3 regions of the Nesterenkonia sp. AN1 genome follow, and region 1 is predicted to be linked to each of the others. Evidence: riboswitches for the same ligand, from Rfam matches in the RefSeq annotation. Region 1 holds a riboswitch; each other region holds the start of a gene.
What was found. A riboswitch is a leader RNA that binds a small molecule or an ion and turns the genes downstream of it on or off. The one in region 1 is predicted to bind S-adenosylmethionine.
Positions count from the first base shown of each region.

Region 1 (7,657 bases):
GATATCGGTCATATAGGTGATGTCCAGTTCGTAGCCCTGCTCCTCGAGCAGCCCGGCGGCGATCTCGGCGGGCTCCTGGAAGGGTGCGGACTCGGTGACCACGATGCTGATGGTGGAATCGTCCTCCACCAGCCCGCAGCCGGTCAGGCTCAGGGCGGCGGCGGAGAGGACTGCTCCGGCGAGGATCGCGGGGCGTGGAGGATTCATGGGTTTGAGCTGCTTTCTCTGGCTGGGCCGCAGGGGCCCAGAGGGTGTGCGGGAAGGAGCCGGGCGCGAGGTCGCAGGCCCGCCCTGGCGGTGTGGTGCGGTCTTCTTCTGCGTGCTGGCGCGACTGCCGGTCAGGCGGTGATGCGCCGGTCTGAGGCCCGGGCGAGCCGGGTGCCGGTGAACTGCACCAGGGTCACCAGGAGCACCATCAGCACGATGGCGGCGATCATGGTGGGGGTCTCGTAGCGGTAGTACCCGTAGCGGATCGCGAGGTCTCCGATGCCTCCGCCGCCGACCAGTCCGGACATCGCCGAATAGGAGATGAAGCTGACCGTGGTGATGGTGATCGAGCCGATCAGCCCAGGCTTCGCGTCGACCAGGAGCACGTTGCGGATGATCTGTGCGCGGGTGGCGCCCATCGCCCGGGAGGCCTCCACCGCCCCGGAGCCCAGCTGGGTGATGTTCTGCTCCACCAGGCGGGCGAAGTACGGGATGGCGTTGATCGTGAGCGGCACGATCACCGCGGCGGTGCCCACCGAGGTGCCCACCACGAATCGCGTGAACGGGATGATCGCGATGAGCAGGATCAGGAACGGGAAGGACCGGATCATGTTCACCACCCCAGAGACGAGAGCGTGGGAGCGTGGCCGCGGCGCCAGTCCGTCGGGGGCGTGGACGAAGAGCCAGATGCCCAGCGGGGTGCCCAGCAGGACCGCGAGCGGTATGGCGACCGCGATCATCGCGAAGGTCTCCAGCATGGCCTGGTTGATCTCGGGGAGCCGCTCGATGATGAGATTCATCAGTGCACACCCCCGGTCGACCCGGCCAGCGCGGCGTGCTGCGCGCGGTGCGTCTGGGCCTGTTGCGGGATCTGCTGGTCATGCTGGTCCAGCTCGTCCTCACCGGGACCTGGCAGACCTGCACCCGCGCCGCTGCGGTCCAGTCGAATGCCGTCACTGAGCAGGTACTTTCCGATGGAGGTTCGCGGATCGAAGCCTTCCCGGAGCAGTTCGCTCGCGGGGAACTCCTCGACCACGCGCCCGTCCTCCATGACCGCGACGTCGTCCGCGAGGGCCTTGATGACCTCCATCTCGTGGGTCACGATCACCACGGTGATGCCGAACTCGCGGTTCACATCCGCGAGGTACTGCAGCACGGTGGCGGTGGTGAAGGGATCCAGGGCGGAGGTCGGCTCGTCGCAGAGCAGCACCTCCGGCTTGGTGGCCAGCGCCCGGGCGATCGCGACCCGCTGCTTCTGACCCCCCGAGAGCTGCGCGGGATAGACCGAGGCCTTGTCCGTGATGTCCACGATCTCCAGCGCCTCCGCGACCCGGCGAAGACGTTCACGGCGGTCCCTGACCCCGGCGAACTTCAGTGACAGCTCGACATTCTGGGCGACGCTGAGGTTGTTCACCAGATTGAATCCCTGAAAGATCATGCCGATCTGGTGCCTGGCCCGGCGCAGGTCGGCGTCGGAGAGGCTGGTCAGCTCGGTGCCGCCGACGCTGACCCGTCCGGAGCTGGGACGCTCCAGCAGATTGATGTTGCGCAGCAGGGTGGACTTGCCGGCTCCGGAGAACCCGATGATCCCTTGGATCTTGCCGCGCGGCACCTCGAGACTGACGTCATCGACCGCGGTCAGCGGCTCTCGGCCGCGGGCGGCGAAGGTCGTCGAGACATGGGACAGGGAAATCATGAGGCATGCTCCATCGGTCCTGGCGTTAGCACCCGGCGGAGGCGATGAAGCCCTCCGGGTTGCTGCGACGTCTTCGAGCCAGATCTCTCAGTCGCTCTGGATGGTTGAACGTCTTCACCGTAGGCGTGAACATAGTGTGGAAGTCAAGTCCGCTTCGGTGTTGCGTTTTATCTCACCAGATGAACTTGACGTTGATGGAATTCCTGGTCGGGGCGTAGGGTGAACCGCGTACCATCCCGAGCGGCCGAGAGATCTGGCTCGTCGACGCCGCAGCAACCCAGGGAGGGACACCTTTGCAAGGGTGTCTTTTCGCCGGGTGCTACCGCCAGGATCGATGGGAGTATCCTCTGATGATTTCGCCTGCCTCCACCCTGACCGCCACCTCCGCAGCAGCACCTGCCGAAGCCTCGAGCGCCCCGCCCGAGACGGCAGCGCCGAGTCGGCGGGACTACACCTCTCTCGACGTCGAGCTCTCTGGCGTCGGCCGGGCATTCGGCTCGCGCACCGTGCTGCGCGATGTCAGCCTGCGGGTCGCCCCCGGCGAGGTGCTCGCAATCCTGGGCTCCTCGGGCTGCGGCAAGTCCACCTTGCTGCGGGCCGTCGGCGGCCTGGATACCGGAAACACCGGTGAGATCCTGATCAACGGCTCCCCGGTGCAGCGCTACGACGAGCGCACCGCGGTCGGATTCCAGGAGCCGCGACTGCTGCCCTGGCGCTCGATCCACAAGAACGTCAGCCTGGGGCTGCCGCGCAGCCTCTCCAAGGCCGAGGGCCGTGAGCGCGTGGATGAGCTCCTGAAGCTGGTCGGGCTGCATGACCGAGCCTCGCTGCGACCCCGGGAGATCTCCGGGGGCATGGCGCAGCGCGCCTCACTGGCCCGCGCCCTGGCCCGCCGCCCCGGGGTGCTGCTGCTCGATGAGCCCTTCGGCGCCCTGGACGCGCTCACCCGGCTGAAGATGCAGGACCTGCTCCTGGATGTGCATGCCCAGACCGGGACCACGGTGCTGCTGGTCACCCACGACGTGGACGAGGCGCTGCAGCTGGCCGATCGGGTGCTGCTCCTGGGGCCGGACCTGGCAGAACCACATCCCGCCGAGGGCGCCACGATCGCGCGGCTCCTCAGCGTGCCCGGGCAGCGGCCACGAGATCGCGCCTCCGCAGAGCTCGCTGCACTGCGCGGCGAGCTCTTCTCCGGTCTCGGCGTGGACTCACACAGCCACTGACCGGCACTCTCCACGCACCGATGCGCCGGGCTCAGGTCTGACGCCTCACCGCTGGTCCGGCCCAGGCCGCACCGATCCACCCCGGTGCATTCCGATCCGCGCTCCCCCTGCAGATCCAGCCAGGAGCTTGGCGCCGTTTCTGCGTGACCCTCATGACCAAAAAACACTCACATGCTGTCCATCATTGAAGACCCGAAAGGCCCTCCCCATGCCCAGCACCTCAGCTTCACGCCCCGCACGCGCTCCGCGCTCCGCCGTGAAGGCCATCTCCGCTGCCGCCGCGCTCGCCCTGCTCGCCACCGGCTGCGGCGAGGGCGGCGAGGATGATCAGCTGGAGACGCTGAACATCGACTTCGCCACGTACAACCCGTTGAGCCTGATCATCCTGGAGAACGGCTGGCTGGAGGAAGAGCTCGAGGAGCTCGACGTCGACGTGCAGTGGGTGCAGTCCCAGGGGTCGAACCGCGCGAACGAGAACCTGCGGGCGGGCAACATCCACGTCGGGTCCACCGCCGGTTCCGCCGCGCTGCTCAACCGCGCCGTGGGCGCCGACACTCACACGATCCTGATCGAGAACCAGCCCGAGTGGTCCGCGCTGGTGACCCAGGAGGGTTCCGAGATCGAGTCCGTGGAGGACCTCGAGGGAGCCTCGATCGCGGCCACCCTGGCGACCGATCCCTACTTCTTCATGGCACGCGCCCTGCAGGAGGCCGGGCTGAGCGTGGACGACGTCGAGGTCCAGGCGCTGCAACATGCTGACGGCCGGCAGGCGCTGGAGAACGGCGACGTGGACGCCTGGGCCGGACTGGATCCGATCATGGCCGGGGCTGAGGCCGAGGGCGCGCAGCTGCTCTACCGCAACGTCGACTTCAACACCTACTCGGTGATCAACGCCACCGGTGACTTCGTGGAGAACCACCCCGACGTCGCCCAGATCGTGGTCAACGTCTACGAGCAGGCTCGCGAATGGGCGAACGAGAACCCCGAGGGCACCGCCGAGATCCTCGCCGAGTATGCCGGGATCGAGCTGGAGATCGCCGAGGCGGTCATCACCGAGCGCACCAACTTCGAGGTGGACCCGGTGCCAGGCGATGACGTCTATGCCGCCATGGAGGCTGCCGGACCATTCTTCGTGGAGAACGGCGATGTGGACAGCCAGGAGGCGGTGGATGAGGCGCTGGATTCGCTGTTCTACACCGATTTCGCGGAGAACCGCGAGGCCACCGAGGCCGAGGGCACCGAGAACGCCGCAGACGAGGCAGATATCGAGGAGGAGGACGAGTGAGCAGCACCCTAGACACCCCCACGGCGGCAGCACCCGCAGACGGGCCCGGGGGCTCACCGCAGCGGCGCGCCCGGCGCGGACTGCCCGGCGGCGGACTGCTGATCGGCGCCGTCGTCCCGGTGCTGCTGCTGGCACTCTGGTGGCTGGTCACCGAGGTCACCGGCACCTTCACCGCCATCCAGCTGCCTGCCCCACAGGCGGTCCTGAGCGCCGGCGTCGGGCTCTTCGAGTCCGGGGACCTCTTCGAGCACATGGGGATCTCGCTGCAGCGGGTGCTGATCGGCTTCGGGATCGGTGCCGGGCTGGGGCTGGCGCTGGGCTCGCTGCTCGGGCTCTCCGCCATCGCAGACAAGCTGCTGAATCCCACCGTGGGAGCCTTCCGCGCCGTGCCCTCGCTGGCCTGGGTGCCGCTGCTGCTGCTCTGGGTCGGGATCGGTGAGGATTCGAAAGTGATCCTGATCGCGATCGGCGCATTCTTCCCGGTGTTCACCGCGATCCACTCCGCGCTGCGACACGTGGACGCGCAGCTGGTGGAAGCCGGCCGCGCCTTCGGGTTCCACGGACTTCGACTGCTGGGCACCGTCCAGCTGCCCGCCGTGGTGCCCAGCGTATTCTCCGGACTGCGTCTGGGCCTGGCCCAGGCCTGGCTGTTCCTGGTCGCCGCCGAGCTGCTCGCCGCCGCCGAGGGACTGGGCTTCCTGCTCACCGAATCGCAGAACAACGGTCGCACCGACCGGCTGCTGCTGGCCATCGTGCTGCTGGCGCTGCTGGGCAAGCTCACCGACACCCTGCTCGGGGTCCTCGAGCGCAAGGCGCTCAAGACCTGGGCCTAGCCGCTCCCCCACTCCCCCCCGACCGGGGCTTCCGCGTTCTGCCCGCTGCACCGACGGCGAGGCAGGACGCAGAGGCCCCGGTCTCGCATTACGAGCCGGGTCTCGCGCTGCGGGCCGGGTCAGCTCTTGCGGCGGAGCTGGAACTGCGAGGCGTGGTGCTCCTGCGGCAGGTGGTCACCGGCGCCGAAGAGCTTATTGCGCAGCGTGCCCGGGGTGTATTCGGTCTTATAGCGACCGAGCTTCTGCAGCTCGGGCACCACATGCTCGACCACGTCGATGAACGTGCCCGGAGTGATGTGATAAGCCAGGTTGAACCCGTCCACATCGGTCTCCTCCTGCCATTCGATGAGCTGCTGTGCGGCGCTCGGGCCGTCGCCGATGATCACCGGGCCGAAGCCGCCGACGCCGACCCACTCGGCCAGCTGACGGACCGTCCAGACCTCGTCCTCCCGGCCCGAGGCCTTCTGGAAGGTCTCCACGGTGGACTGGATGGCGTTGGACTTCACGTCACCGATCGGCTGGTCGAGATCGAACTGGCTCAGGTCGATGCCCATCCAGCCTGACATCAGCACCAGTCCGCCCTCGGCGTCGATGTACTGGGTGAGGTCCTCGTACTTGGCCTGGGCGGCGGCGTCGTCGGGACCGGTGACGATGGTCTGCATCGCGAAGATCCGCACCGAGTAGGGATCACGTCCGGCCTCGGCCACCGCCGCGCGGATCTTGGCCACGGAGGCCTTGGCCAGCTCCTTGGTGGGTGGGTTGATGAACACCGCCTCGGCGTGCTTGCCGGCGAAGGCGCGACCGCGGGTAGAGGCCCCGGCCTGGTAGATCACCGGGGTGCGCTGCGGGGAGGGCTCCACCACGCCGATGCCGGGGGTCTTGAAGAACTCCCCGTGGTGCTCGATCCGGTGGACCTTCGCCGGGTCGGTGAAGACCCCGGAGGCCTTGTCGGCGAGGACGGCGTCATCCTCCCAGGAGCCTTCGAGCAGCTTGTAGACGACGTCGAGGTACTCCTCGGCGTGGTCATAGCGGCGATCGTGCTCCATCTGATCGTCCTGGCCCATGTTCTGCGCGGCAGAGGGCAGATAGCCGGTGACCACGTTCCAGCCCACGCGGCCGCCGGTGAGGTGATCCAGGGTGCCCAGTCGCCGGGAGAACGGGTAGGGGTGCTCATAGGCGGTGCCGGCGGTGATGCCGAAGCCCAGGTTCTTCGTCACCGCTGCCATCGCTGAGACCAGCAGGAACGGATCCTGCAGCGGGATCTGCGCGCCAGAGCGCAGGGCTGCCTCCGGGTTCGAGCCGAAGACGTCGTAGGGGCCGAGCACGTCGGCGATGAAGAGGCCGTCGAAGAGCCCGCGCTCCAGGATCTGCGCCACCTCGGTCCAGTACCCGATGGTGTTGTAGTCCCGGGCGCGGTCTTCAGGGTGGCGCCACAGTCCCGGGGACTGATGCACCACGCAGTTCATGTCGAAGGCGTTGAAGAGGATCTCGCGCGTGCCTGACTCTGTGGTCGGGAAGGTCATTCGTTGGTCTCCTAGGACGTCGGGTCGGTGGTCTGGATCAGGTTCTGCACATCGGCGGCGGCGGACTCCCCCGCGGCATCGGGTTCGCCGACGCTCCACAGCCGCACCGGCTCGGTGCCGTTGACCCGGTGGTCTCCGGCGATCCGAGCCTTATAGACCCAGGGGTTGTGGCTGGTGACGGTGCGGGCGTTGCGCCAGTGCCGGTCCAGGCTTCGGGACTGGCTCACCCCGGAGGCGCCGAGGACATCGAAGATCCGGGTGACCGCCTCCAGCACGGGGCGGTGCAGCGCCACCTGGGCGCGTCCGGTGGCCAGCTCCACCGCATTGGCAGCCTCGATCTGGGCATCGCTGGCACTGCCTCGCTCGGCGAAGGCCGCATCCAGGCTCGCCGCGGTGGCGAGGACCTGCGCACGCGCCAGCGCCGCCACCGCATCCACCTCACCGACGGCCTGCAGCAGCTGCGGGTCGGTGCGCGGGGTGCGAGTGTTGGCGTGGGAGAAGGTCCGCGAGCGCTCATGCAGCAGCGCGGCCGCGTCACGGGCCGCGGCCTCGGCGACACCGGCAAGCACGATCAGCAGAAAGTGCTGGTACAGCGCGGTCTGATACGGGAAGCGGTCACTCAGCCCGCGCAGCTCGGCCTCCTCCACCACGCGTCGGTCAGCCGGGCGGTGCCTGATCCGGTGGTGCGCTGACCGAAGCCGTCCCAGTCGTCGTCGATCTCCACGCCTGGCTGGTCCCGGCGCACGAGTACCGCAAGCTCATTGCCGGCGGCATCCCGGGCGGTGACGTCGAGCCAGTCCGCGAAGATCGCACCCGTGGTGTAGTACTTCACCCCGTTGACCACGTGCCCGTGGGCGGTCTCGCTGACCACGGTGCCGGACTGGTGGAAG
Region 1 is NZ_JEMO01000006.1:176,460-184,116, forward strand. Features, by position in the region: gene BG28_RS04700 (MetQ/NlpA family ABC transporter substrate-binding protein) at 1-207, opposite strand, end outside; gene BG28_RS04705 (methionine ABC transporter permease) at 339-1,007, opposite strand; gene BG28_RS04710 (methionine ABC transporter ATP-binding protein) at 1,007-1,903, opposite strand; SAM riboswitch class I at 1,911-2,010, opposite strand; SAM riboswitch class I at 2,132-2,244, shown strand; gene BG28_RS04715 (ABC transporter ATP-binding protein) at 2,254-3,126, shown strand; gene BG28_RS04720 (aliphatic sulfonate ABC transporter substrate-binding protein) at 3,335-4,411, shown strand; gene BG28_RS04725 (ABC transporter permease) at 4,408-5,244, shown strand; gene BG28_RS04730 (LLM class flavin-dependent oxidoreductase) at 5,364-6,767, opposite strand; gene BG28_RS15785 (hypothetical protein) at 6,779-7,417, opposite strand; gene BG28_RS15790 (acyl-CoA dehydrogenase family protein) at 7,387-7,657, opposite strand, start outside.

Region 2 (7,657 bases), on a different contig from region 1:
TGGGCTGCTGATCGGCTTCGACCTGGAGGCCGCCGCCGGTCAGGCGCTGGCGCCTGCCATGGTCGCCGCGGCCCTGGAGGCGGGTTTCATCATCAACGCCACCGGCCCGTCCACGCTGCGCCTGGCCCCGCCGCTGATCATCACCACGGAGCAGATCCAGCAGTTCGTCGATGCCCTTCCCGAGATCCACCGCAGGAGCACCTCATGACCGTCCGCCACTTCCTCACCGACCTGGACCTCAGCCCCGCCGAACTGGACCAGGTGCTGACCCTCGCGGCGCATATGAAGGCCCACCCCTACGCGATCAAGGCCCTGGCCGGGCCCCAGACCGCCGCGGTCTTCTTCGACAAGACCTCCACCCGGACCCGGTTCTCCTTCGTGGCCGGGATCTCCGCGCTCGGCGGCACCCCGCTGGTGGTGAACCCCGGGGAGTCCCAGCTCGGCCATAAGGAGACCATCGCCGACACCGCCCGAGTGCTGGACCGGATGGTCAGCCTGATCATCTGGCGCACCTTTGCCCAGTCCGGGCTTCAGGAGATGGCGGCGCACAGCGCGGTCCCGGTGATCAACGCACTCTCCGACGACTACCACCCCTGCCAGCTGCTCGCGGATCTGCTGACCCTGCGCGAACATCTCGGCGGCACACAGGGTCGCTCCCTGGCCTACCTGGGCGACGCGGCGAACAACATGGCCAACTCCTATCTGCTCGCCGGGGTCAACGCCGGCATGGATGTCCGCATCGCCGGCCCCGCCGGCTACCTGCCTGAGCAGCGCATCATCGACGCCGCCCAGGCCCGCGCCGAGCAGACCGGGGCCAAGGTGCTGATCACCACCGATCCGGTCCAGGCGCTGGCCGGCGCCGAGGCGGTGGCCACCGATACCTGGGTCTCGATGGGACAGGAGGAGGAGAAGCAGCAGCGACTCGAGCTCTTCGGGGACTACCGGGTCGACGCGGCGGCCATGGCGCATGCCGACCCGGGCGCCGTCGTCCTGCACTGCCTTCCGGCCTACCGCGGAGTCGAGATCAGCGCCGAGGTCCTCGACGGGGCGCAGTCGGTGGTCTGGGATGAGGCGGAGAACCGGCTGCACGCGCAGAAGGCGCTGATGGCCTGGCTGTTGGTGCGCTCCGGGCTCGCCGACGCGCAGACCGCGGAACTGGTCCGGGCAGGGGAACGCTGAGATGGCACCGACCACCAAGACCGCGCGGCACGCGAAGATCCGTGAGCTGATCTCCCGCTCCCAGGTCCGGTCCCAGGCTGAGCTGGCCGAACGCCTCGCCGACGCCGGGGTCACGGTGACCCAGGGGACGCTCTCGCGGGACCTGGTGGAGATCGGCGCCGCCCGGGTGCGCGGCGCCCAGGGTGCGCTGATCTATGCGGTGCCCTCCGACGGACATGACCGTGAGCTGCAGGCCGACCAGACCGACGCGACGACGACGGCGCGGCTGATCGCGCTGTGCAAGGACCTCTTGGTCTCTGCCGAGCCCAGCGCGAACCTGGTCATCCTGCGCACTCCGCCCGGAGCCGCCCAGTTCCTGGCCAGCGCGGTGGACCACGCCGGGATCCCAGAGGTACTGGGCTGCATCGCCGGAGACGACACGATCATGGTGGTCACCACCGAGCCCGACGGGGGAGCCGCGGTGGCGCACCGCTTCACCGGATTCGCCGAGGGCCGGGGCTAGCCGCGGCGCTGCTCACACCGCGCTGACCGGCGCACCAGGAAATAAACGTTCATATCAATGTTCATAATGGTGCACCCTCTGGTGTCGGCCACTACTGTGCACCTATGCGAACACAGACAACAGCGCTCGTAGGCATTTCCCACGGCACCTCATCGAAGCGCGGCCAGGCCGTGGTGCGTCAGCTCATCGACGACGTCGCCCACCGGCTCCACGCCCCAGGGTCACCTGCGAGTCCATCCGAGACTCCACCGGACGTTTCTTCCGAGACCCCGCCCAAGACTTCGCCAGGGATTCCACCGGCGAGCCCGCCCACCGTGCGACTCGGCCACGTCGACGTGCAGCAGCCCGACGTTGACGCCACCCTGGGCAGCCTTCCTGCGGGCATGGGTGCGACCATCGTGCCGCTGCTGCTCTCCACCGGGTTCCACGTCAACGTGGATCTGCGCGAGGCGATGCAGAACCTCACCCGACCGGCCACGCTGTGCCGCGCGCTCGGCCCCGATGGTCGACTGACCGAGCTGCTGGCTCATCGGCTGGGGGAGATCGGCGCCGATCCCGACCGGGACATCATCATCCTCGGCGCGGCAGGCTCCTCCGACGGCTCGGCGGTCCGCGACTGCGAGACCGCCGCCGCGATGCTCGGGAGCCATCTCGGAGTCGAGGTCCACGAGTCCTATCTCTCCTTCGCGCAGCCCAGCGTCACCGCGGCGGTGGCGCGTGCCCGCGCCGAGCACCCTGGGCGGCGCGTGGTGGTGGCGAGCTATCTGCTGGCCCCGGGCTACTTCCAGACGCTGCTCGAATCGGCCGGCGCCGACCTGACCGCCGAGCCGCTGCTGGCTTCCGGTCGCCCCACGGCTCCGGCGCAGCTCGTCGACCTCGTGCTGGAGCGGTATTCCAAAGCCGTGCCCGTGCCGGCCTCCGCACCCCAGCCGCAGGAGGCGTCATGACCGGCGTGCCCACCTTGCCCGAGGTCAGCATCACCGTGGAGGAGCTCCGCGCCCTCCAGCGCACCGGTGCGCCGCTGACGCTGCTCGATGTCCGATGGCGGCAAGACCGCCCGGAGGGCCTTCCCGAATACCTGGCTGGGCACATCCCGGGTGCGGTGTTCGTCGACCTGGAATACGAGCTCAGCACCCCGGACCGGCCCGCAGGGGATGGCGCGCATCCGCTGCCCGACCCTGCCGCGTTCCAGGAGTCGGTGCGCCGCTGGGGCATTGGTCCGGAGGACACCGTGGTGGTCTATGACGACCTGAAGAACTTCTCCTCGGCGCGCGCCTGGTGGCTGCTGCGCCATGCGGGCCTTGCCGATGTGCGGGTGCTCGACGGCTCGCTGCGCGCCTGGGTCCAGGCCGGGCATGCCCTCGCTGAGGGCTTCGAGCTGCCTGAGGCCACGGAGGCGGAGATCAGGTTCGGGGCGATGAAGACCGCGGACCTGGGTGAGATCGCGGCCCTCGGATCCGAGGCGCAGCTGATCGACGCCCGATCCGCCCAGCGCTACGCCGGTGACGGGCGCATCCCGGGGGCGCTGAACGCGCCGGTCGCCGGGAACGTCGACGACCATGGACGGCTGCTCCCGGCTGCCCAGCTGCAGCAGTGCTACCTGGAGCTCGGGGTGAAGCCCGGGGTCCCCGTCTACTGCTACTGCGCCTCCGGAGTCCACTCCGCGTACGCGGTGCTCGCGCTCAGCGCTGCGGGCTTCGACCCGGTGCTCTTCCCCGGAGGATTCGGCCAGTGGGTCCACGGGGGAGACCGCACAGTTCACCCCACTCTTCGTCCATGAACTTTAATGACACATATATTTGATAAGTTCAGGTTTGTATTTTAGTGTGGAGTATCGCACCGCACGAGGGCGACCAACCATCCAGAGCGGCTGAGAGACCTGGCTCGACGACGCCGCAGCAACCCGGAACCGCATGCACATGCCGGGTGCTCACGCCGGGAACGATGGAGGCATTTTGTCGACCGATACAGCTACCACGACCGCCGCCAGCAGGCGGCCCGACCGTTCATCCCCACGGCCTAACGGCCAGTGGAAGATCGACGGCAAGGACCCGCTGAACCACAACGAGGAGCTCAAGCAGGCCGACGACGGCCTGAACGTCCGCGAGCGGATCGAACAGGTCTACTCCAAGGAGGGCTTCGACTCGATCCACTCCGATGACCTGCGCGGCCGCTTCCGCTGGTGGGGCCTCTACACCCAGCGACGCCCCGGAGTCCCCGCCGGTGCGCACAACTCGCTGCCCCCGGAGGAGGTCGACGACAAGTACTTCATGCTCCGGGTCCGGATCGACGGCGGCGCACTGACCACCGAGCAGCTGCGCGTGGTCGGTCAGATCGCCGTGGACTTCGCCCGCAACACTGCGGACCTGACCGACCGGCAGAACATCCAGCTGCACTGGGTGCAGGTCGAGGACGTCCCGGAGATCTGGCGCCGCCTCGAGTCCGTGGACCTGGGCACCACGGAGGCCTGCGGAGACGTTCCGCGGGTGATTCTGGGCTCTCCCGTGGCTGGGATCTGCGCAGAAGAGATCATCGACCCCTCTCCGGTGATCGCCGAGATCGCCCGCCGCTACATCGGGGACTCCACGCTCTCGAACCTCCCACGCAAGTACAAGACCGCGATCACCGGACACCCCAGCCAGGACGTGGTCCACGAGATCAACGACTTCGGCCTGGTCGGCGTCGTCCACCCCGAACACGGCCCGGGCTACGACGTCTGGGTCGGCGGGGGACTCTCCACCAACCCCCGGCTCGCCGAACGCCTCGGGGTCTTCACCACCGAGGACGAGGCGCCGGATGTGTGGCACGCGGTGACCCAGGTCTTCCGCGACTACGGCTACCGACGGCTGCGGCAGAAGGCCAGACTGAAGTTCCTGCTCAATGACTGGGGCCCGGAGAAGTTCCGGCAGGTCGTCGAGGACGAATACCTGGGCCACCGGCTCCGGGACGGGCTGCCTGCTCCCGCGCCGAGCCGCCCAGGGGACCACGTAGGCGTCCACCGGCAGAAGGACGGGCGCTACTACATCGGCGCCGCTCCCGTCGTCGGCCGGGTCAACGGGGAGCTGCTGGTGAAGCTGGCCGAGCTGCTGGAGGCCAACGGGTCTCACCGGCTGCGCACCACCCCGCACCAGAAGCTCGTGGTGCTCGACGTGCCCGAGCAGAACCTGGCCACGGTCAAGGCCGGGCTGAGCGACCTGGGTCTCGACCCCGATCCCACCGTCTTCCGCCGATCCACGATGGCCTGCACTGGCATCGAGTTCTGCAAGCTGGCGATCGTGGAGACCAAGACCACCGCCCAGAAGACGATCTCCGCACTGGAGATCCGGCTCGCGGACGTGGCCGATCAGCTTCCCGAGCGGCTCACCCTGCACATCAACGGCTGCCCGAACTCCTGCGCCCGCATTCAGACCGCCGACATCGGGCTTAAGGGACAGCTGCTGCCCGACCCCGACGGCGAGAAGACGCCCGGCTTCCAGGTCCACCTGGGCGGAGGGCTGGCCTCCTCCGATCGGGAGGATCCAGGGCTCGGTCGGACGGTCCGCGGCCTGAAGGTCACCGTGGAGGGGCTGGTCGACTACACCGAGGCGCTGATCCGTCGCTACCTGCGCACCCGGGACAGCTCCAGCGAGTCCTTCGCAGCCTGGGCCCACCGGGTGGAGGAGGGTCAGCTGCAGCTGGAGGAACCAGAGCCGCAGCTGCAGGAACCCGCGAAGGGGGCGGTCTCATGACGGACCCGACCCCGAGCACCAGCCGCTCCACCAGCAGCGTCAGCTCGACCAGAACCGCCAGTTCCAGCACCGACCTCACCACCAGCGCCGACGCGTCCCGAGAACTCGCCGCATCCGGGGCTGAGGCGCTGGGCGTGGAGTCCCGCGCTGAGGACGTCATCGCCTGGGTGGCCGAGAACTTCTCCGCCCGTGAGGTCGCGGTGGCCTGCTCCATGCAGGACTCGGTCCTGCCGGCCCTGGTCGCCGACCAGCTTCCCAGTGTGGACGTGCTGTTCCTGGAGACCGGATATCACTTCGTGGAGACCATCGCTGCACGCAATGAGGTGGCTCGCGCGCTCGACGTCACCGTCGTCGATGTCCTGCCCCGGCTCAGCGTGGCCGAGCAGGACCGCGTCCACGGCAAGGACCTCTTCAAGACCGATCCGGCCGCCTGCTGCCGGATGCGCAAGATGGACCCGCTGGGCGAGGTGCTCACCGGCTACCGGCTCTGGTTCACCGGCGTCCGCCGCGACGAGGCACCCACCAGGGTCGACACGCCCCTGGTCACCTGGGACGAACTGCATGGCCTGATCAAGGTCAACCCGCTGGCCACCTGGACCTTCGATGACCTGGTGGAGCATTCGCAGCGCAACGGCCTGCCGGTGAACCCGCTGCTCGACAACGGCTACCCCTCCATCGGGTGCAAGCCCTGCACCCTCCCGGTGGCGCCGGGGGAGGATCCTCGCTCGGGCCGCTGGGCCGGATCCGGGAAGGTCGAATGCGGCATCCACACCACCGAGGCGACGGCCTAGCCGCACCCGCCGCGGGGCGCCCCCAGCCCTGCAGACGCTCCACCGACTCCCCGGCGGTGGCGGCGTCGTCTGACCGACCATCCTCTGCCCCGCCTGACCATACCGAAAGGCCCCCTCATGACCAGTGCTCTCTCCGCTGAGGCACCGACCGCTCCGCCGGCACCTGCGGGCACCGCGGTGCTGGCACGACTTGAAGCCGAAGCGATCCATATCATCCGTGAGGTCGTGGCGGAGTTCGATCGCCCCGCGATGCTCTTCTCCGGCGGCAAGGATTCGGTGGTGATGCTCCACCTGGCGATCAAGGCGTTCGCTCCGGGTCCCGTCCCCTTCCCGGTGGTCCACATCGACACCGGGCACAACTTCCCCGAGGTCATCGAGTTCCGGGACCGCACCGTGGAGCGTCACGGTCTGCGCCTGGTGATCGGCTCGGTGAAGGAGCTCATCGACGCCGGCGCCCTGCAGGAACGCGCCGACGGAACCCGCAACCCGCTGCAGACCGTGCCGCTGCTGAACACCATCGCGGAGCACCGATTCGATGCGCTCTTCGGCGGTGCGCGCCGTGATGAGGACCGGGCCCGGGCCAAGGAACGGATCCTCTCGCTGCGCGATGAGTTCGGCCAGTGGGATCCGCGCAACCAGCGTCCGGAGCTGTGGAACCTCTACAACGGTCGGCACCGGCCCGGTCAGCATGTCCGCGCCTTCCCGATCAGCAACTGGACCGAGCTCGACATCTGGCGCTACATCGCGCTCGAGGACATTGCGCTGCCCTCGCTCTACTACGCCCACGAACGTGAGGTCTTCCACCGCGACAGCATGGTCCGCGCCGTCGGACCACACAGCCTGCCCGGGGAGCACGAACCCGTCGAACGGCTCTGGGTGCGCTACCGGACCGTGGGGGATATGTCCTGCACCGGCGCCGTGCGCTCTCGCGCCACCACCAATGACCTGGTCCTGAACGAGGTCGCCAGCGCGACGGTCACCGAGCGCGGAGCCACCCGCGCCGATGACCGGCTCAGCGAGGCCGCCATGGAGGACCGCAAGAAGGACGGATACTTCTGATGACCCACACACCCACTCCGGGCACGCTGCTGCGCCTGGCGACCGCCGGAAGCGTCGACGACGGCAAATCCACCCTGGTCGGCCGGCTGCTCCACGACGCCCACGCCATCCTCTCCGACCAGCTCGCCGCCGTGACCCGCAGCTCCGCGGAGCGAGGCTTCGGCGCCGCCCCGGCGGGCTCTGACACCCGGGACGACCCCGACGCCGGGCCGGCGCTGGACCTCGCGCTGCTGACCGACGGGCTGCGCGATGAGCGCGAGCAGGGCATCACCATCGACGTGGCCTACCGCTACTTCGCCACCGATCGGCGCAGCTTCGTGCTCGCTGACTGCCCCGGCCACGTCCAGTACACCCGCAACACCGTCACCGGCGCCTCGACCGCGGATGCCGTGGTGCTG
Region 2 is NZ_JEMO01000024.1:35,505-43,161, reverse strand. Features, by position in the region: gene BG28_RS12705 (acetylornithine transaminase) at 1-208, shown strand, start outside; gene argF (ornithine carbamoyltransferase) at 205-1,179, shown strand; gene BG28_RS12695 (arginine repressor) at 1,181-1,681, shown strand; gene BG28_RS12690 (sirohydrochlorin chelatase) at 1,786-2,628, shown strand; gene BG28_RS12685 (sulfurtransferase) at 2,625-3,461, shown strand; SAM riboswitch class I at 3,536-3,632, shown strand; gene BG28_RS12680 (nitrite/sulfite reductase) at 3,637-5,409, shown strand; gene BG28_RS12675 (phosphoadenylyl-sulfate reductase) at 5,406-6,200, shown strand; gene cysD (sulfate adenylyltransferase subunit CysD) at 6,318-7,259, shown strand; gene BG28_RS12665 (sulfate adenylyltransferase subunit 1) at 7,259-7,657, shown strand, end outside.
Region 2: linked by a shared signal. The riboswitch ahead of BG28_RS12680 (nitrite/sulfite reductase) and the one ahead of BG28_RS04710 (methionine ABC transporter ATP-binding protein) in region 1 are both predicted to bind S-adenosylmethionine.

Region 3 (7,657 bases), on a different contig from region 1:
CTACTACGTGCGCGTCGGGGACAACTGGGAAGCCTCCAAGATCAACTACGACAAGCCGGCCAGTACCTGGATGAAGCCGCTGGTCCGTGGCGAGGAGACCGACCTGGTGGAGATCCCGGCCTCCTGGTACCTCGATGACCTGCCTCCGATGATGTTCATCAAGGGCAGCCCGAACAGCCACGGCTTCGTGAACCCGCGCCACCTCGAGGAGATCTGGCGTGACCAGTTCGACTACATCTACCGGGAGAACGACTACGCGGTCTTCACCATGACCGTGCACCCCGACGTCTCCGGCCGCCCGCAGGTGCTGCTGATGCTGGAGCGCCTGATCGAGCACATCAACTCCCACGACGGCGTGAAGTGGGCCCAGTTCGACACCATCGCCGATGACTTCATCAAGCGCTCACCCCGCCAGCTGAGCACCCCCCCCACAAGACCCTCCACTTGCACCGGAATGAGGACAACTGATGTCGACCCCAGCAGTTGAGCAGCCCAAGCCCATGGCGAAGATCCCCGCGAAGCAGACCGTGCTGGTCACGGTCATCTGCTTCGTGGCCTGGAGCATCGCCGTCTACGACTACATCCTCTTCGGCACCTTGCTGCCGCGCATCGAGGAATCCTTCGGCTGGACCCAGAGCTTCGCGCTGCTGGTCTCCACCCTGGCCAGCGCGGCGATCTTCATCGTGATCATCATCTTCGGTCCGCTGGTGGACCGGATGGGCCGGCGCAAAGGCATGATGGCCTCGGTGGGCGGTACCGCTGTCGCCGGTGTCGCCACCGCGGCCGTCCAGGGGGCGACCTCCGTGGTGGCCGTGCGCGGCTTCACCGGGCTCGGCCTGGCCGAGCAGAACGTCAACGGCACCTACCTCAATGAGATCTTCGCGCAGACCGAGTCCAAGCGGATCAAGCGCAACCAGGGCTTCTTCTACTCCCTGGTGCAGTCCGGGTGGCCGGTGGGCGCCCTGTTGGCCGCAGGCTTCGTCGCGCTGACCGCGCACTTCTTCGGCGCGGAGAACTGGCGGGTCGCGTTCCTGCTCTCGATCATCCCCTCGATCGTCGTCTTCGCCCTGATCTACTTCCTGCTCAAGGAGACCCCTCAGTTCACGACGATGAAGAAGATCCGGGACCTGCGCAAGGCAGGCAAGCCGGAGGAGGCCGAGGCGCTCTCGGCCGCCACCGGTCTCCGGGTGGAGAAAGAGGTTCCGCTGAAGCGGATCTTCAACGGCAAGCACCGCCGCAACACCATCGTGCTCTCGCTGGCCTGGACGCTGAACTGGTTCGGCATCGCGACCTTCTCGGTGCTGGGCACCTCGGTGCTGGAGTCAGGCAAGGGCGTGGACGCCGACAGCGCACTGCTGATGATCGTCGGCGCCAACCTGGTCGGCGCCCTGGGCTACCTCACCCACGGGTTCCTGGGCGATAAGTTCGGACGCAAGAACGTCGTCGTCGTCGGCTGGCTGATCGCCGGCGTGGCCTTCGCGGTGATGATGCTGGGCCCGAACAACCCTGAATTCGTGCTCCCGCTCTACATGGTCGGGCTGTTCTTCCTGCTGGGCCCCTACGCCGCGATCATGTACTTCCAGGCCGAATGCTACGACGCCGACTGCCGGGCCACCGGCTCCGCGTTCATCAGCGCCTTCAGCCAGCCCGGGGCCGTGATCGGCGGGTTCATCCTCACCGCACTGGTGGCCGCCGCCTTCGAGTTCGCCACCGCAGCGCTGGTGGTGGGCGCGATCGGCACCTTCGTCTCAGGACTGGTGATGCTCTTCGCCAAGAAGGTCGAGACCGATGTCCCGCGCGAGGAGGTGCCGATCCCGGCGCTGCGCCCCACCGACGAGGTCGTTCAGGCCGCGAGGAGCAACCGATGACCGCAGAGAACACAGCCACCGCGGCGCCGGTCACCGTGATCAGCGGGGCCGCCTCCGGGATCGGGCGCTCCACCGCGGAGTACCTGGCCGGCAAGGGTCACCGGGTGGTGATCGGTCACTTCGGCAAGGACCCGCATGACCCGCAGGAGACCCTCGACCTGGTGACCGCGGCCGGGGGAGAGGGCGTGATCCTGGACCTCGATGTCAGCTCCACCGCGTCCACCGACGCGTTCATCGCCGCGGCGGTGGGCCATTACGGGACCGTGGATCATGTGGTGGCCAACGCCGGGATCCTGCGCCAGGCGCCGTTCGCTCAGATGGACGACGCCAGCTGGGACGAGCTGCTGCAGGTGGACCTGCATGGCGTGATGCGACTGGTCCGGGCCTCCCTGCCGCACCTGGGGCAGGGGAGCTCGATCGTGGCGACCTCCTCGATCGTGGGCAGCTACTACGGCTGGGCCGAACATGCCCACTACGCCGCCGCGAAGGCCGGGGTCATCGGGCTCACCCGCAGCCTGGCGGTGGAGTTCGGACCGCGCGGGATCCGCGCGAATGCGGTCATCCCCGGGCTGATCGAAACTCCGCAGTCGCTGGACTCGGTGAACTCACTGGGCCCCGAGGGGCTGAAGGCCGCAGGGGACTATATCCCCTGGGGTCGGGTGGGCAGACCTGAGGAGGTGGCCAGCGTGATCGGTTTCCTGCTTTCGGCCGATGCGAACTACCTGACCGGACAAGAACTCACGGTCGACGGCGGCCTGACCGTCGCGATGAGAGGCTGAGGTTGATGAGCACTGAGGTAGCGCAGATCCCGGGCGCCGGGATTCCGAACTACGGCAACATCCTCGCCGGGCGCACCGCCCTGGTCGCCGGGGCAGCCAGCGGCATCGGGGAGGCTATCGCGGCCCACCTGAGTGCTGCTGGCGCCCGGGTGGCGCTGGCCGACCGCTCGGCGAGGGTCACCGAGGTCTCCGCCGCATTGAACGCCCGCACTGGGGCCGACGGCACTGTGGCAGACACCGTGCCGATCATCTTCGACGCCGCCTCCGAGGAGGCTGTGGACGCTGGGGTGGCGGAGACGATCGAGGCACTGGGCCGGATCGACACCCTGGTCACCTGCCACGGGATCCTCACGGAATCTCCCTTGGCGCAGATGAGCCTGGCCACCTGGCAGGAGACGCTGAGTGTGGATCTGACCAGCGTCTTCCTGCTCAACCGAGCGGTGCTGGCCGGGATGCTCGAACGCGGCGACGGGCGGATCATCAACGTGGCCTCCCAGCTCGGGCAGAAGGGCGGGTCTGGGATGGCGCACTACGCCGCAGCCAAGGCCGGGGTGATCGCGATGACCAAATCCCTGGCCCGGGAGGTCTCCGGCGACGGGGTGCTGGTCAACGCCATCGCCCCCGGGCCCATCGAGACCCCGATGGTCGCCGGGATCAGCGAGGACTGGAAGATTCAGAAGCGCGCCGAGCTGCCCCTGGGCCGTTTCGGCACGGTGGACGAGGTGGCGCCCACCGCGGTGATGCTGGCCTCCTCCCCGGGCGGCAACATCTACGTGGGCCAGACCCTGGGACCGAACAGCGGAGACGTGATGCTCTGATGTGCGGCGGCTGTGGCGTGGCGCGGCAGGACTGGGCCGGACCCATCCTGTCCAGCTCCCACGCCAAACCCCTGGTGGCTCGCCTGCTCTCCGGTGTCGCAACCGGGCTGAGTGTGCGAGCCACCGGGGTCGGCTGGACCGTGACCCAGCCCGGGCGGCCGGTCACCGTGCACACCAGTGGGCTCGCGCTGCTGGATCAGGTGTCTGCATGGCTGGTGTCCCGGGGCGTGAGCGCTTCGGCGGTGACGTCCGCGCTGGAGACCGCGCCGGATCACCGCGCGGTGCACGTGACTCGGGAGATGTTCCCTGCCGCCAGGACGGAAAGTCTCGAGGGTGGCGCGCAGGTGGTCCCCTCCACGCAGTTGGTGCCGACGTTGCTGGTTGCGGCACTCGGGATCCGGATGGATCCAGGCGGCGTCGAGCAGCGGCTGGTGCTCCAGGACGCGGAGGAGTCCTGGACGCTCCGAGTCGACTGAACCTCCGCCGTCGTCTCAGGGGCCTCCCGGGGCGAGGAACTGATCCCGGGTTGTTTCCCAGGGAGGTGAACTCTGGTAGGCATGAACCTAGTAGTCCGCCCTGACGTCACTGCCTGCCGGCAAGTCACCCGCCACAAGGAGACACCGTGTCCAAGAATGAGAACAACGCCCACCGGCTCGATGTCCCGCTAAATGGTGTTCGCGGGCCCAAGGGTGCGAAGAAGACCCCGTTCGAGGGCGACCCCCGCACGCTCTGGCGGGTGAACCAGTACCCATCCCCGTTCACGCTCGCAGACGTTCCGACTCGCGAGAAGATCGGGTTCAAGGGCAAGAAGGACGACGGGGAGGAGGCGCTCGCCGAACGCTCGGCGATGCTCGCGGATCTGCAGGAGCTGATGTGGGCCCATGTGGTCGCCGCCTCCGAGGCGGACCAGTGGGAGGTCGCTAAGGCCATCGCCGGACGGGTTCCGCGTCGGACCCCGCAGGAGAAGGCCCGCCGCGAGGAGCTGTTCTCACCCGAGGTGGAGACTGCGCTGAACAACCTGGACCGTGGCCCGAGGATTCTGCTGGTGCTGCAGGGCATGGACGCTTCCGGAAAGGGCGGGGTGGTCAAGCAGGTGGTCAGCTCGATGGACCCGATGGGTATCGAGGTGGCCGGATTCGGGAAACCCACCCCGGAGGAGCAGCGCGAGCATTACCTGGAGCGCATCATCCGGCGCCTGCCGCGGCCAGGTCTCGTGGGCGTCTTCGACCGGTCCCACTACGAGGATGTGCTGGTGCCCAGCATCACCGGCAGCGAAAGCCCGGAAGAGATCGAGCGTCGCATCGAGGCGCTGATCCTCTTCGAACGCGAACTGGTCCGGCTGGGCTTCGTCATCATCAAGGTCAAGCTGCTCATCTCCCAGGAGGAGCAGCTGGACCGGCTGGTCTCCCGGCTGGACCGTAAGGAGAAGCACTGGAAGTACGACCCCTCCGACGCCGACGCGCGGGCCGAGTTCGACACGTATCAGGAGCTCTACTCGCGGGTCATGGAAGCCACCGACGCCGACCACGCCCCCTGGCACGCGATCGGAGCGGACCGGAAGTGGTACTCCCGGCTGGCGGTCCAGGAGCTGCTGATCGCAGCGTTCTCAGACCTGAAGCTGCGCTGGCCCGCCGCGGACTACGACGTGGAGGCCGAGCGGGAGCGGCTGCTGAAGTCCTGAGGTCTCACTGACGAGGCGGAGAGCCTAAGGGAGGGTGCGTCCTGCATTCTGGGCCTCGGGTGCTGGTTCCGTCGGGTACTCCCAAGCTCGGATGTGCTTCTCAGGCCGAGTCGGCAGGATCATCAGGATTATAAGGACGATTGGGCCGACGAAGGGGATCAGCACCAGGAAGTACGTGGGTCCTGGGAGTCCCGCGTCATGCAACCTGCGCCAGCTCAGTGCAAGCATCGGAATAAACGTCAGGAGGCCCCAGATGAACGCGCCGAGCGCGCTCGCCAGGACCAGGCCTTCGACGTTTCCGGTGCCCTCCGTCAGGTCGAAGCGTCCGAGGGTGGGGTCGTAGGTGCGCAGGTAGGGGATCGAGATCACGCCGGTGACGACGTTCGTGAAGAGCTGCACCCACCAGTATTCGCTGCGCGAGGCGTACCCCTTGAAGTGCGTGTACTTGCCGAAGAAGCGCCGCACGGCTTGGCCCAGCGTGGCGCCGTAGAGCGGCTCATCTAATGGGGGAACGGAGGTGGGGGTGGTCTGGGATGGATCGGTGCTGTAGCTGCTCACGGTTACTCACTCCGGTGTCGACGCTCAGGTATGTTCAACCCTACGGTGCATCGCGCTGGTCTGGGAAGACCCGTGGAATGCGGGTGAGCTCGATGTTTGAGTGTCAGTCAGGGATTTGACCGGGTGCGACTCCGGTCGCAGGGAGCCCATCCTCAACGTGTCGATATATGTCAGTAAATATGATCAAGTCTTGCACTTGGAATGAGTGCGTTCTACGCTGAACCAAGGAATCACGAGTTCCGGACGAAAGCCCTGGCTGTCCGGACAGCAACCCTCTCACCGTAGTGGGGTGCTCCAGGTGATGATTCGGCCCGGTGTCACAACCGTCCCGGGCAAGTACGGTGCCTGCGCATCCGCCCCGAGCACGGGACGCTGCGCGGTGCCACGGTCCGAAAGAGACGTGGAAACCTCATGCCTGACAGCAACTCCGCCCCCACTCCGCTGCACTTCAACGCCTTCGTGATGAACACGAACAGCCACATCCATCACGGCCAGTGGCGGCGCGAGGATGCCCACCAGACGGAGTTCACCGATGTGGACACCTGGGTCAATCTGGCCAAGATCCTGGAGGCGGCAAAGTTCGACGCCATGTTCTTCGCCGACGTCTCCGGCCACTACGGGGACTCAGATGCCGACTACTCGGTCTACCTCAACGAGGGCCTGCAGATCCCGTCCAATGATCCAACCGTGCTGCTCGGCGCGCTCGCCGTGGTGACGGAGAACATCGGCCTGGCCACAACCTCCAACGTCTTCCAGTCCCACCCGTTCCAGTTCGCCCGGCAGATCTCCACACTGGACCACATCTCCAAGGGTCGGATCGCCTGGAACATCGTCACCGGGATGCAGGACAACGGCTCACGCAACTACGGCATGCCGCGATTGACCGAGCACTCCGAGCGCTACCGCTGGGCCGACGAATACGTCGATGTGACCTACAAGCTCTGGGAAGGCTCCTGGGACGAGGGTGCAGTGATCAACGACCGCGCGGGATCCCGGTACTCAGACCCGGCCAAGGTGCACAAGATCTACCACCAGGGCGAGCGCTACTCGGTGGAAGGCCCACATCTGCCCTCACCCTCACCCCAGCGCACCCCGGTCCTGTTCCAGGCCGGCTCCTCCGTCTCTGGTCGCGACTTCGCGTCACGCAACGCCGAAGCCGTCTTCTTGGGGGCGCCGAACCCAGAAGTCGCCAAGGCGCAGATCGAAGACACCCGTGCCCGGGCCGTGGAAGCCGGACGCGCCCCAGAGGACATCAAGTTCTTCCAGGGGCTGAGCTTCATCATCGGTGACACCGAAGAAGAGGCGCAGCGAAAGCTCAAGGAAGCCGAAGAGTTCGTCTCGCTGGACGGCTACCTCGCGCATGCTGCCCTGGTGGATCCCGACGGACGCGTCTACCCGCCCGAGACGCCTCTGAAGGACGTGCAGACCAACACCCGGCGCGGATTCACCGAATGGGCTTCCAAGACGATCACCGATCGTGAACCGCTGGTGGCGGATATCGCCTGGCGTTCCAACCGCAGCAACCGGATCGTCGGCACGCCTGAGCAGATCGCTGACCAGCTGGAGGCGTGGCAGGCCGCCGGCATCGACGGGGTCAACGTCGTCAATTGGGTGATCCCCGGATCCTTCCAGGAGTTCGCCGAGAAGGTGCTGCCGGTGCTGCGCGATCGCGGACTGGCTCAGCGCGAATACACTCCGGGCACGCTGCGGCAGAAGCTCTTCGGCCGTGATCGGCTGCCCGCGACCCACCCCGGCGCCCGCTACCGCGGAGCCTTCGCGCAGGTCCCAGCGACTGTCTGATCTGTGACGTCCCGGGCCACTCGCGCCCACGTCCTCTCTGCTTGAACCACTCCGAGAAGGAGCACCATGACCACCCCGCCCCACCTGAACGCACCCAAAAAGAGACAGAGATTCAGGACCCCGCTCAGCGCTGCGGCGATCCTCAGCGCCACC
Region 3 is NZ_JEMO01000004.1:59,832-67,488, reverse strand. Features, by position in the region: gene BG28_RS02645 (polysaccharide deacetylase) at 1-487, shown strand, start outside; gene BG28_RS02640 (MFS transporter) at 468-1,868, shown strand; gene BG28_RS02635 (SDR family NAD(P)-dependent oxidoreductase) at 1,865-2,647, shown strand; gene BG28_RS02630 (SDR family NAD(P)-dependent oxidoreductase) at 2,653-3,465, shown strand; gene BG28_RS02625 (hypothetical protein) at 3,483-3,941, shown strand; gene BG28_RS02620 (hypothetical protein) at 4,088-5,146, shown strand; gene BG28_RS02615 (DUF805 domain-containing protein) at 5,171-5,704, opposite strand; SAM riboswitch class IV at 5,933-6,049, shown strand; gene BG28_RS02610 (LLM class flavin-dependent oxidoreductase) at 6,116-7,504, shown strand; gene BG28_RS02605 (ABC transporter substrate-binding protein) at 7,571-7,657, shown strand, end outside.
Region 3: linked by a shared signal. The riboswitch ahead of BG28_RS02610 (LLM class flavin-dependent oxidoreductase) and the one ahead of BG28_RS04710 (methionine ABC transporter ATP-binding protein) in region 1 are both predicted to bind S-adenosylmethionine.